Regions from separate parts of the Agrobacterium vaccinii genome, predicted to be linked through region 3. Evidence: riboswitches for the same ligand, from Rfam matches in the RefSeq annotation. Region 3 holds a riboswitch; each other region holds the start of a gene.
What was found. Region 3 has a riboswitch for cobalamin ahead of bluB (5,6-dimethylbenzimidazole synthase). Riboswitches for the same ligand answer to the same signal wherever they lie in the genome.
Positions count from the first base shown of each region.

Region 1: linked by a shared signal. The riboswitch ahead of HRR99_RS14355 (DUF1636 family protein) and the one ahead of bluB (5,6-dimethylbenzimidazole synthase) in region 3 are both predicted to bind cobalamin.
Region 2: linked by a shared signal. The riboswitch ahead of nrdH (glutaredoxin-like protein NrdH) and the one ahead of bluB (5,6-dimethylbenzimidazole synthase) in region 3 are both predicted to bind cobalamin.

Region 1 covers NZ_CP054150.1:2,957,878-2,962,135, reverse strand. The annotation lists gene HRR99_RS14365 (cobyric acid synthase) at 1-1,438, opposite strand, end outside; gene cobO (cob(I)yrinic acid a,c-diamide adenosyltransferase) at 1,442-2,059, opposite strand; cobalamin riboswitch at 2,167-2,377, shown strand; gene HRR99_RS14355 (DUF1636 family protein) at 2,500-2,916, shown strand; gene cobW (cobalamin biosynthesis protein CobW) at 2,913-3,950, shown strand; gene cobN (cobaltochelatase subunit CobN) at 3,954-4,258, shown strand, end outside.
Region 2 covers NZ_CP054152.1:61,584-65,841, forward strand. The annotation lists gene nrdE (class 1b ribonucleoside-diphosphate reductase subunit alpha) at 1-1,009, opposite strand, end outside; gene nrdI (class Ib ribonucleoside-diphosphate reductase assembly flavoprotein NrdI) at 1,051-1,464, opposite strand; gene nrdH (glutaredoxin-like protein NrdH) at 1,474-1,698, opposite strand; cobalamin riboswitch at 1,945-2,163, opposite strand; gene HRR99_RS22555 (GNAT family N-acetyltransferase) at 2,325-2,900, opposite strand; partial or broken gene HRR99_RS22560 (methionine synthase) at 2,900-3,013, opposite strand; gene HRR99_RS23315 (DUF2934 domain-containing protein) at 3,309-3,500, shown strand; gene HRR99_RS22565 (SemiSWEET family sugar transporter) at 3,638-3,853, shown strand; gene HRR99_RS22570 (DUF6894 family protein) at 3,933-4,142, opposite strand.
Region 3 covers NZ_CP054150.1:1,627,247-1,631,504, reverse strand. The annotation lists gene HRR99_RS08180 (phospholipase D family protein) at 1-1,470, opposite strand, end outside; gene HRR99_RS08175 (hypothetical protein) at 1,515-1,703, opposite strand; cobalamin riboswitch at 1,802-1,979, shown strand; gene bluB (5,6-dimethylbenzimidazole synthase) at 2,051-2,737, shown strand; gene HRR99_RS08165 (DUF2865 domain-containing protein) at 2,753-3,877, opposite strand; gene HRR99_RS08160 (NADP-dependent malic enzyme) at 4,023-4,258, opposite strand, start outside.

The sequences.
Region 1 (4,258 bases), 1.3 Mb from region 3:
GGGCATCGAGATCGAGATGGCGCTCCATATGGTCGGCCAGGCGGTCGAGAACCGCATCCACCTGTTCCTCGTAATTGAGTGTCGAGTTTTCCCCACCCAGCCGTTTTAGCCATCCGCTGCGTTGGTGGTCATCGGCAAACAAGCCATGGATATAAGTGCCAAACACGCGGCCATTCGGTGACATCGCGCCTTCTGTGTGGTTGCCGATTGTGGAAAACGGTCGCTTATCATCCAGTCCACAAGTGACGCCCACATGCATTTCATAGCCGGAGAAGGGGATTTGATCAAAGCTCTGCCCGGTCACGGAGACGAGCCGTTTGTCACCCGTCAGCACGGTATCCACGTCGAGCAAGCCAAGCCCTTCAATCGCGGTGGGAGCACCTTCGATGCCGTCCGGATCAGCCACGCTTTTCCCGAGCATCTGATAGCCGCCGCACAGGCCAAGCACATAGCCTCCACGCCGCACATGTGCTTTGATATCCACGTCGAGCCCGGCATTTTTGAGCGCCGTCAGATCAGCAATGGTGGACTTGGAACCGCACAGCAGCACCAGCGCACAATCTGCCGGGATGACGTCTCCCTGGCGCACGCGGATAAGCTCGACATCCGGCTCGGCATCCAACGGGTCGAGATCATCGAAGTTGGAGATATGCGGCAGGATCGGTACAGCGATCCGAATTTTCGCGTCGCGCTTTCTTTCGCCAGCTCCACTCAACCCTAAAGCATCCTCAGCCGGCAGGCGGCTTGCATCGGCAAAATGCGGCAAGAGGCCAATCGGGTTCCAGCCAGTCTTGTCCGAAATAATCCGCATGCCGTCATCGAACAGGTTTGGATCGCCTCTGAAGCGATTGACGATGAAGCCTTCGATCATCGCCGCATCGTACGTATCCAGAACCGTCTTCGTGCCGACAAGGCTGGCGATCACGCCGCCCCGGTCGATATCGCCGATCAGGATCACAGGCGCATTGGCTGCGCGGGCAAAGCCCATATTCGCGATGTCATTGGCACGGAGATTGACTTCTGAAGCACTGCCCGCGCCCTCCACCAGAACGAGATTGGCCATGGTTTTCAGATGCTCGAAGCTTTCCAGCACGCGTGGCATCAGCCCGGCTTTCATGTGCTGGTAATCAGCGGCTTTGGCATTGCCGATGACCTTGCCCTGCACCACCACCTGCGCGCCCGTTTCGCTCTGGGGTTTGAGCAACACCGGGTTCATGTGGACGGAAAGCGGTACGCCCGCCGCCCGCGCTTGCAACGCTTGCGCCCTGCCGATCTCACCACCATCGGCGGTGACGGCGGCATTGTTGGACATGTTTTGTGGCTTGAACGGCATGACGGACAGACCGCGACGAACAAAAGCGCGCGCCATCCCCGCCACCATCAGCGACTTGCCGACATCGGAGCCGGTGCCTTGAAACATCAAAACGCGCGCTGTCATGGATTAATACTCGATGCCGGACTGCGCTTTGACGCCCGCCTTGAAGTGGTGTTTCACAAGCGTCATCTCCGTCACCATATCGGCGGCGTCGATCAGCAGCTGTTTGGCGTTGCGACCGGTGACGATGACGTGCAAGCCATCGCGGCGGTTCTGCAGGGTTTCGACCACCTCTTCCAGCGGCAAATAATCATAACGCAGTGCGATGTTGAGCTCATCCAGCACTACAAGACCAATGGTTTCATCGGCCATCAGCGTCTTTGCCTCTTCCCACGCCTTGGTCGCAGCAGCGACATCGCGTTTCAGATCCTGAGTGTCCCACGTGAAACCTTCGCCCATGGTACGCCATTCGACGCGATCTCCGAACAGGGCCAACGCCCCCTGCTCGCCGGTGGACCATGCGCCCTTGATAAACTGGACGATGCCGACGCGTCTGCCGGTGCCGAGCATGCGCAGGGCCAGACCGAAAGCTGCGGTGGATTTACCCTTGCCCGGGCCGGTGTTGATCATCAGCAGACCTTTTTCGATGGTCTTTTCCGAGACTTCGGCATCCTGCACCGCCTTGCGGTTGACCATTTTGGCGCGGTGACGCTCGGCCTCGCTGTCGCTGATGTCACGGGTCATTGTGGCTCATCCTTCCGGGTGTCATGCTTTTTCAAAGCGGCGACTATAGCCAAAACGTGTTCCACGGCAATGACACGGCGGCATTGACACAAAAGCACCGCAGGGCATAAGGGTTAAGGACTGACGGTCTTTTTCCGGCAACGGGAAAAGCTAAGAGGGAACACGGTGCCATTCGCGTGTGCGAACCAACCCGTGGCTGCCCCCGCAACTGTAAGCGGTGAGCCCGCGCCGAAAGCCACTGGACGAATGAGTCCGGGAAGGCGGCGCAAGGGTGTCGAAGCCGCAAGCCAGGAGACCTGCCGTTTCAGGAAAAACGTCTGCCGGGCGGGGTGCTCCGGTCAGTCGGTTGTTCGAACGATGGCGTTGCGTTGATCCGCATGCCGTTTTCGATATCCGCACCCCGAGACCATTGCAAAGGCGCGGAAACCATACCCTTGGATATGACATCGACATCATCAAGCCTGAATGAAAAGACGGACCGTGACACCGCGCCCGGCGTCGTGGTTTACGTTTGCCGCAGTTGCCGGTCGGAAGCCGATCCGAACGCGGACCCTCGCCCCGGTGCGACCCTTGCGCAGGCTGCTGTTGCACTCGGTCAGGCTGAAGGTGTCGATGTACGCAGCGTCAACTGCCTTGCCAATTGCAAGCGTGGCTTGAGTGCCGCGGTGCGCAGCGCCGATGGCTGGTCCTACATGTTCGGATCGTTGAGCGAAGACGACGCTGCCGACTTGCTGGTCGGCGCGCGCCTGTTGTCTTCAGCACCCGATGGCCTGATGCCATGGCGCGGACGGCCCGACAGTTTAAAGCGTGGCCTTGTTGCCCGCATTCCCCCTTTGAATTTTACCGAGGAGACATAATGACCACGCTCAACCGCGTTCCCTGCACCATCATCACCGGCTTTCTGGGCGCGGGCAAAACCACGCTTCTGCGCGGCCTTCTGGAAAAGCTCGAGGGCAAGCGGCTGGCCATCATCGTCAACGAGTTTGGCGATGTCGGCATTGATGGCGATATCCTCAAAGGTTGCGGCATTGAAAGCTGCCCGGAAGAAAACATCGTTGAACTAGCCAATGGCTGCATCTGCTGCACGGTGGCGGATGATTTCCAGCCCGCCATCGAGCAGATTCTGAGCCGCGAGCCACGCGTCGAGCATATTCTGATCGAGACCTCGGGTCTCGCTCTGCCGAAGCCACTCGTACAGGCCTTCCAGTGGCCCGCAATCAAAAGCCGGGTGACGGTGGATGCGGTGGTGGCCGTGGCCGATGGTGTCGCGCTTGCCGAAGGCATGGTGTCGCATGATCTGGAAGCGCTGGCCGCTCAGCGCCAAAACGACGAGGCGCTTGATCACGATGATCCGGTCGAAGAGGTCTTTGAAGACCAGATTGCCTGCGCAGACCTCATCGTTCTGACCAAGGGCGATTTGCTGGATGCGGCGGGTCTTGAGCGCGCCAAGGCGCATATCAATGCGCATCTGCCGAAGGCGGCCAAGATTGTCGTGGCGTCCAATGGCGTGGTCGATCCTGCCGTGCTGATCGGTCTTGGCCTTGCGGTGGAAGAGGATATTGAAAACCGCCACACCCATCATGATGAAGAAGAAGATCACGATCACGACGAGTTCGATAGCTTCGTGGTGGAACTGGACGCCGTCACCGATGCCGAGGCCTTGGCCGCGCGTATCTCGGAAACGGCAGCGTCGGAAAACGTGCTCCGCATCAAGGGTTTTGTCGAAGTGTCGGCGAAGCCGATGCGATTGCAGGTGCAGGCGGTCGGCTCGCGCGTCAATCATTACTTCGACCGTCCCTGGGCCGCAGGCGAGGTGCGCCGCAGCCGTTTGGTCGTTATCGGTGAGAAAGGTCTCGACCGCGCGAAAATCGAGCGGATGCTGGCTGCCTGATCCATGCACATCCTCGCCACCACATCCTCGTCTCTGGACGACCTGATCGAGCCGGTTGATCTCAATCAGGGTCAGGCGGATGTGGTAGTGCTGTCTTTTTCGGCCAGCGATCTGGGCGGGCTGGAGCGCGGATGGCAACGCAGCACGGATGGTTCAGTGTCCTTTGTGTCCGCCAACCTCTCCGAACTTCGCCATCCCATGTCGGTCGATCTGTGGATCGAAAAGACGGCGGAATACGCCAAGCTGATCCTTATCCGGATTCTCGGCGGCGCCGATCGTTGGCGTTATGGCGTGGACGAGTTGTCGAG
Region 2 (4,258 bases), on a different replicon from region 3:
GTATCTCGGCAATCACCTGGAAGAAGTCACGGGCCTTTATCTTCTTTTTCTTGATCCTCGCATCCGCGACCATCTCCCGGTATTTTTCCGTCACGGATATCTCGGTGAAGGGAATGCCATAGACGCGCTCGATATCGTATGGCGAAAACAGGTACATGTCCTCGTTGTTCTTCGCCAGTTCGAAGGTGATGTCAGGCACCACGACGCCGAGTGACAGGGTCTTGATCCTGATCTTCTCGTCAGCATTCTCGCGCTTGGTGTCGAGAAAACGCATGATGTCGGGGTGATGGGCGTTAAGATAGACGGCACCTGCGCCTTGGCGCGCACCAAGCTGGTTGGCGTAGGAAAAGCTGTCCTCAAGCAGCTTCATCACAGGAATGATGCCCGATGACTGGTTCTCGATCTGCTTGATCGGGGCGCCAGCCTCGCGAATGTTCGTCAGTGACAAGGCAACGCCGCCGCCACGCTTGGAAAGCTGCAGCGTTGAATTGATGCCGCGTGCGATGGATTCCATATTGTCTTCCATGCGCAGCAGAAAGCAGGAAACAAGTTCGCCACGTTGTTTTTTTCCTGCATTGAGGAATGTAGGCGTCGCGGGCTGGAAGCGGCCGGCGATGATCTCATCGACCATGTCTCTGGCAAGTTCTTCGTTGCCTTGCGCCAGCGCCAGCGCCACCATGCAGATGCGGTCTTCGTAGCGTTCGAGATACCGTTTCCCGTCAAAGGTCTTCAATGTGTAGCTGGTATAATATTTAAACGCGCCAAGAAATGTTGGGAAACGGAATTTCTTGGAAAACGCATGATCGAATAGATCACGCACGAAATTGAACGAATATTGGTCCAGAACCTCACGTTCGTAATAACCCTCAGTCACGAGATAATCGAGCTTTTCCCGCAGGTTATGGAAGAACACCGTGTTTTGGTTGACGTGCTGAAGGAAGTACTGCTTGGCCGCCAGCCGGTCCTTGTCAAGCTGGATTTTGCCATGCTCGTCGTACAGATTCAGCATTGCGTTGAGAGCATGGAAGTCCAGTTCGGATTCCGATGTTTTCAAAGGCTTTTCAATTGTGGTCGCGTCCAAAATCGTTCCAATCCGTGTTTGACGTTCGCGACGTCTTCATCCGTGCCTAGAAGCTCGAACCTGTAGAGGTACGGCACCTGACATTTCTGGGAGATGACATCGCCGGCGATCCCGTAGGTCGCCCCGAAATTGCTGTTGCCCGCGGCAATCACGCCACGAATGTTTTTCCGGTTGTCCGCATCGTTGAGGAAGCGGATTACCTGTTTTGGAACGGCCCCTTTTCCACCTTCGCCGCTGTAGGTGGGAAGGATCAGAACGTAGGGCGCTTCGACCTGAATGCTCTCGGAAAGACTGAGGGGAATGCGCCGCGCACTTATCCCCAGTCGTCCGACAAAACGATGGGTGTTTTCCGACCGGCTGGAGAAATAGACGATCTGACCCATTGCTCTGGCTCAGGCCGCAAGCGTGCTGATCATATCCGGGCGAAAGCCCGCCCAATGGGTCTCGCCAGCGACGACGACGGGAACCTGTCGGTACCCAAGCCCTTGAACCAGGTCGTAGGCGCTGGTGTCTTCGGAGACATCAACGATGGTGTAGTCGATGCCCTGTCGGTCAAGAGCGCGGGTAGTTGCTGTGCACTGTACGCAGGCAGGCTTGCTGTAGACGGTAACGGTCATGATGATCCTCGTGAAATTTGTATAGGCGTGCGATATCAATAAGGCGTTGGAAACGCCCATGCGGAAGTTCAGGGATGGATGGCAGCCGAAAGCGACTACGGGCGTTACGGCCCGCTATTCACGCGGATACTGACTAGAATGATGCGACATTGACTTCACCCCGAAGTGGTTGATGCGGAGCTCAGGGGAAGCGGCACGCGCAGGATCATCCCGCACATGACTCGCGACCTTCGGACACCCCGCCCGTGGACGTATTCGTTTGAGGCAGGTCTCCTGGCTCACGGGTCGTCACATCCATCTCGCCTTCCCGAAACCTTCCGGCGCCAGTGGCTATTGAGAGGATGCTCGCCGCTTACAGTTGCGGGGGCAGCTCCGGCATTGCTCCGTCCAGAAAGGACATCACGCACCGTATTCCCGTCTTAGCTCCCGACGCGAATCGGAAGAACCTCGAACACTAGATATAGTATATGAGGAGATAGTCGCGTCAACTCTTAGGAGGGTGGCGGTTAGAAAATTACGTCCTCATCCACACCAGCCTGTGGATAACAGTCTCATCAGACAGCTTGAAAGTTCAGCTTTTAATGGCCGCATACAAGCCGTATATCAAGCCTCGATTTTGCGTTTCGTCAACGTTCGGAGCGCAACGGCTTGTCGAAATCGACGCTCGTCTCGGTTCCACGGTTGGACGGATAGGAGAATTGGCCGAATGCGCCATAGCCCTGGCTTTTCCAGAACCCGAGTGTTTCCGGTGTCTGAGCATCGGCATGGAGATAGGACGAGGTGTACTTAAACTCGGATGCCCGGCTCTCCAGGGCCGCCACAATCTTTGTGCCAAGCCCTTTACGACGGACGCTAGAATCAAGGTACACGCGGACAATCTGACATACCTTTTCGCCGTCGCTATAGCGATGTCGTAGGCGCTCCTTCGTGGAAGGTTTGTTCTCGATCGCGTAGAGACCTCCGGCCGCAATGATGTGTCCATCTCCGTCCCGGACAACGAGAAAACTGCCTTGCCTTTCGCGGGAGAACCAGTTGTCCGGCTGCGCCGACAACAGCGAATCTAGGTCAGAATGCCAGGCGGGAGTGTAGTCGATCCCGTAGACGTTCTTGATCATCCGCAGGCAGAAGGTCCTCGCTTCAGCTCGGACGGCGGACTGTGCTTCATCATTCAGCCATTCCAGGGAGAGGTCATTGATGAGCATCAAGCCGCTAACTTTCTGCGGATAATTTCCGCCCCTGCACCGAGTGCGCGCAGCTTCGCTGTCGCCACATGACGCGGAAGCGGTGCCATGCCGCAATTGGTGCATGGATAGAGACAATTGGTCACCCGGTGGAGATGATGACAATCAGCTTGCAAGATTTGCGGGACTGACTATCGCAATCGGTTGATCGTGCGGATCAACCTAAGAACAACGATCAATCCTTTCGACATCCAAGAGACCAGCAAATCATGTGATTTGCTCCCTCGTCCGTTGACTGATGCTATCCTCGCTAAGCGCTGCAAAAAACGAAAATCGTTCCTTCAAGCCTCAGGAACATTGTTGACGCTAAACAGTTGAGAGGCCTGCCAATCCAGCTCGAATATCAACAAAGGAACGCAAGCAGCACAAATGAACGAGAAACGGGATATCTGGGTCAGCGCTCGCGCATATGCACTCTGGGAAGAAAACGGGCGAATAAACGGAAGCGATCATGAACACTGGCTGCAAGCTGTCCGAGAATACGAGCTTATGATGCAAACCCGGGCATCACCTGATGGCTTGGAAATAATGGCCAGCCGAAAGGGCAAAGAAACAAGTTAGTCGTTCGCCAAAGCAACAATGGTCGATAGTATCGAAAATCAGCATGAGAGGCTGCCTGCTGTCCCCTCATAATAGCAACATCGTGACGAAGGAAACCTTCATTGGATACTGCTCTTTTGGTCGGATACCTCGCCTCAATGTGTTCTGTGTCAAGCTTCGTTCCACAGGTCTACAAGGTTGTCAGGACCGACGATACGAAGGCAATCTCAACAGGAATGTACTGTCTCACGGTTACAGGATTTGCGCTCTGGACCGCATTCGGGGTGATGCGCACCGAATGGCCTATCATCCTGACAAATTCCGCTTGTTTCTTTTTATCCCTGGTCATTCTCGTAAAGAAGCTAAGATCGTAGGCGCTCTCGAGCAGGTGTCCACAACAATCTGTCCGAGTTGGATAAAGGTGAGAGGCTGAATGGGTCGAGCGGGAGCGCGTTACGCGTCTTCAGCAATCACACCTCTGGACACTGAATTCAACGGTATCCTGTCCATTAAAGACCTATCCGAGCGCGCAATTTCAAAATAGATTTCGTTTAGGTCGTCACTGTTGATCATTCTGTCCGCGGCCAGTTCTCGCGCAGTCTTCATCGCCTCTACACACGCATTTTTGTCATTCGCAAATTCGGCACCGTGCTCGTCGATCATCTCGCCGTCTTCATCGTAGACCCGGAAAAAATATATTGGCATGGCGTTACCGTTCGAGTGGGGGAGCGATTATTTTCCCGGTCCGTCAGTTTGAATATGGTGGGCTTCGAGAAGCA
Region 3 (4,258 bases):
CCTTGGCTCGCCTCTGACCAAGCCGGTCCACGTCAGGTTTCGACGCTCGTTAAGCGCCAGCTCGAAGCTCATCTCCCGGCTGGTTTCTTCCTTGAAGATGTCATCCATCTCCTTCACCAGTGGGGCGGAGGAAAACAGGACGCCCATCTCCGTGTTGAGGGACATGGAGCGCGGATCGAAGTTCAGCGAACCGATAAAGCCTGTGTCGCCGTCCCGGGTAAAAGCCTTGGTGTGCAGGCTTGCCTGACCCGAACCGCGCAATGAGAAGGATTTGTGCTGATCCGCGAGGGACCGCAATTCATGGATTTTGATACCGTTGAGCAGCAAAGGCCTGCGATATCGCGAGTAACCGGCGTGAACGGCAGCGACATCGGTGGCGGCCAAAGAGTTGGTAAGGACACTGACGGAAACGCCATCGGCAGAGAGCCTTGACAATGTCTCCAGACCTTTTTGACCGGGGATGAAGTAGGGAGAGGTTATCTTCAGTCGGTCGTTCGTCTCCTCCATGACGGGCAACAGCGTCTCCATCAGATAGTTGTGGCCATTGCGACGTTTGTCCGCAGCCTTCTCTGGCGGGTCGGCAACGACCGTTGCGCTTTCCACCCAATGGAGCGTATCTGACAGGAGGAAGTTGCCGGAATGGTGCTGGCTTTCGACCTGCGCCAGATAGGGACGAGCGGCATTGCCGGAGGCGAGAACGTCCATTCTGCGGCGCAGCTTCGCCAGCTTGCTGGGGCGGCGGGCCAGAAGCGAGCGTACGGGAACGGCGACGGCACTGTTCCAGTAATCGTCGAAAATCTCTTCGGCCTGCGCCACGCAGGCACCATGTGCGATAATATCGAAATCACGGAAATTCGCCTGTTCGGCAGCATCGAAATAGGCGTCACCGATATTGCGGCCACCGACGATCAATGTGCGGCCATCCGCAATCCAGGCTTTGTTATGCATGCGCCTGTTGACGCTGCGAAACCGCAGCACCATTTCCAGCCCACGGCGAAAGACGTTCTCACGCGCCTTTGTGGGGTTGAACAGCCGAAGCTCGATATTGGGGTGGCTGTCTATAGCTTGAAAAGCGCGGTCCGAGATCGACACACCCAGATCGTCCAGCAGCAGGCGCACCCGGACGCCACGGTCAGCTGCGGCGATAACCTCACGCATCATCAACTGCCCGGTGAGGTCAGCATTCCACATGTAGTACATGAGATCGAGGCTGCGACCGGCGGCGCGGGCCGCGCCCACGCGTGCGGCAAACGCGCCGAGGTTGGATTGTATCAGCGACAGCACGCTCTGACCTTCACGACCGTGACTGATATCCGTCCAATGGCGGTCGAGCGGCGTGGCATCTTCTTCTGTAGGAAGTGCTGCCGACGCGATCTTGATGATGATTTTGTCACGATGGCGCGATGCGAAAACGAGGCCCGCGATAATGGCGATGACGATGAGGGCACAAATGGCGACGGTGACATTCACAGTGATGATATTACCCGCATCTTTGCCCTAAGCCTCTCGCACATTCAATGAATATCAATATTCCGCTTATCCGCTTCTTCCTTGATGATGTCCTCAATGACCTGCCGCTTCAAAGCGGCATCTGTCGTCAGGTAATCATCTGCGAGTTCAAAGATAGACTTCGGGCTTTCGTTGGCCTTGAGCGTGTCGAGGTCCTGACCGATCTGCTGGCGAAGTTCGGAATACTGATCCATCTTTGTTCTCCTTTATGCGTAGAATGCGGGAGGCGGCCCGGCGGTTCCGGTCGACGCGGGTAAAACGCCTGCCTGCTTGCATAGCGTAGCGCGAAGCGACATAAGAAGCGCTATCAGGTGCCTGCTTCACGCAGGAGAATCGGGAACGCGGTGAAACTCCGCGACGTGCCCAACGCTGTGAGGCCGATGCGACTGTCGAATGCCACTGAGAGATTGGGAAGGCGGCATATCGTGATGACGCCCAGTCAGAAGACCGGCCTGATACCATAGACCGCACCGCATGGACGGCGGCAGGTTGTTGACAGGCGGGCCCTTGTGGTCTGCCCGTGCATTGTTGGGGAATGACGATGCGACCTGATGAATTCGAAGATGCGCTTCACCCTGCGCAGGCGTTCAGCGACGCCGAGAAGGCCGCGGTGTATCGCGCCATTGAGACGAGGCGTGACGTTCGCGACCAGTTCTTGCCGGATGCGCTGCCGGATGAACTGGTGGCGCGATTGCTGGCAGCGGCCCATGCCGCGCCGTCCGTCGGCTTCATGCAGCCGTGGAATTTCACGCTTATCACGGATGCACGGGTGAGACAGCAGGCGTGGGAGGCGTTTTCGCACGCCAATGCGGAAGCTGCCGAGATGTTTGCGCAGGAAAGCCAGACGCTCTATCGCAGTCTGAAGCTGGAGGGCATTCGCAAGGCACCGCTTTCGATCTGCGTCACCTGCGACCCAACCCGTGGCGGCGATGTCGTGCTGGGGCGCACACACAATCCGCGCATGGATGTCTACTCAACCGTCTGCGCCATCCAGAACCTGTGGCTGGCAGCCCGTGCCGAAGGTGTCGGCGTCGGGTGGGTCAGCATTTTCCACGATGCCGATATCCGCCAAATCCTCGAAATACCCCAACACATCGAAATCGTTGCCTGGCTCTGCCTTGGCCGCGTCGATAGGCTCTACAGCGAACCGGAGCTGGCTATCAAAGGCTGGCGGCAGCGACTGTCGGTGGAGGAGCTTGTGTTTCGCGATAAGTGGGGCACAAGTTAAGTCCCGGCCCTAATATCACTGCTGTTGTGGCTGGGCGCCTTGCAAAGCGGGATTTTTGAGGTCGATGCGGCTGGTTTCTTCCTGCATAAAGCGGGGGCCGACGATGCGGACTTTGCTGTTGGCTGGATCGTAGTCGCGCTCGGGGATCGGTTCGGCTTTCTCGACGGGTTTGGTTTCCGGCTTCGTTTCGGCAGGGGCGGGGTTCGTGTCGCTCTTCGGTGACGTCAGCGTGGTCACGCTTGGCGAGCTTTGCACGGCGGTGGATTGCGGTGCGTGGCTGTTGTCCTGCGGCTTCATCGTCGGGTCGGAAGAGGCCGTCATTTTGCAGCTGCATGAGGGTGCGCGGCTGGATGCGGGGTTGTTGCGGTAGGCAAAAGCGGTTGGCATCGAGGCGTAGGGCTGGCCGGTTTTTGCCGAGACCATGTCCTCGCTCTCCTGACCTTCCATGGCGTGATAGAATAATTCGGTCTGCGTGCCAGGACACATGCGCTCACATTGGGCTGCCTGCTCACGGAAATCGAGCGGTGTCGCGTCCGAAGAAATGGGGAAGAACGCACCATCGCAGGTGCGGACGCAAAGTGTTCGGAGCCCACCCTGCATCGGCATATCGGGCGAAGGCGCGTAATCGTTGTTCGGCTCACCAAAGCCGTCACTCGGGTCGCGCATGTCGGGATAGGGCGAGGGGTCTGTGGAGGTGAACGAGGGTGGCTGCTCGTCGTAGCAGCCTTGCGCATCCAGCGCGGCCAGAATGCGCTCACGCGACCCTTGGGCATTGTCATTGCGTTGGGCGGCCAGCATGCGGTCGCGGTCGTCAGCGATCATGTCGCGCTCGGCCTGCGCCTGCTCCAACGCATCGCCGATTTCGCCGCAAAGCTGCGCATTGGGGTTACCGTAGACGATAACGCTACCGGAGGAGCAGCCATAGCCGCGCATGTCGTTCTTGATACGCCGTATGAGAATGTTCTGCTGGGCAAGAGCGCTCGCAAAGCGGCGTACCTCTGCGGTATTGCCGTAAACCTGCACGGGCTGGTTCAACTGCGAGCGCAACGAATCACAGACAGCGCTTGCCTGCGCCGAAAACGGAGCGGCCAGCATGACAATCGCAAATGTGCCGACCAGTCGGCTTCGGCGCGGGATCAATGGTCCGTCCGTTCCGCCTGCCGTTGGGCAGGACATATCCTGAGGAGCGCACCCGCGAAATGCGGATGACGTATTTTCGATCAGGATAACATAGGCGCGCGCAGCAAAGCGGCAACAGTCAGTTCAAAATTGCGTTAACCCGTGCTTACACCGAAGGGTGCGATGCCTGCACGGCGGCTAGTGCTGCCATGTTGACCACGCCGCGCGACGTGACCGTTGGCGACAGAATGTGCACGGGCAGGGCGGAACCGAGCAGGATCGGCCCGACATGCAGACCTTCCGTCATGGTGCGCACGACGCCAAGCGTGATGTTGGCCGAATCGAGATTCGGGAAGACCAGCAGGTTCGCTTCTCCAGACAGCGAGCTGTTGGGCATGGCGC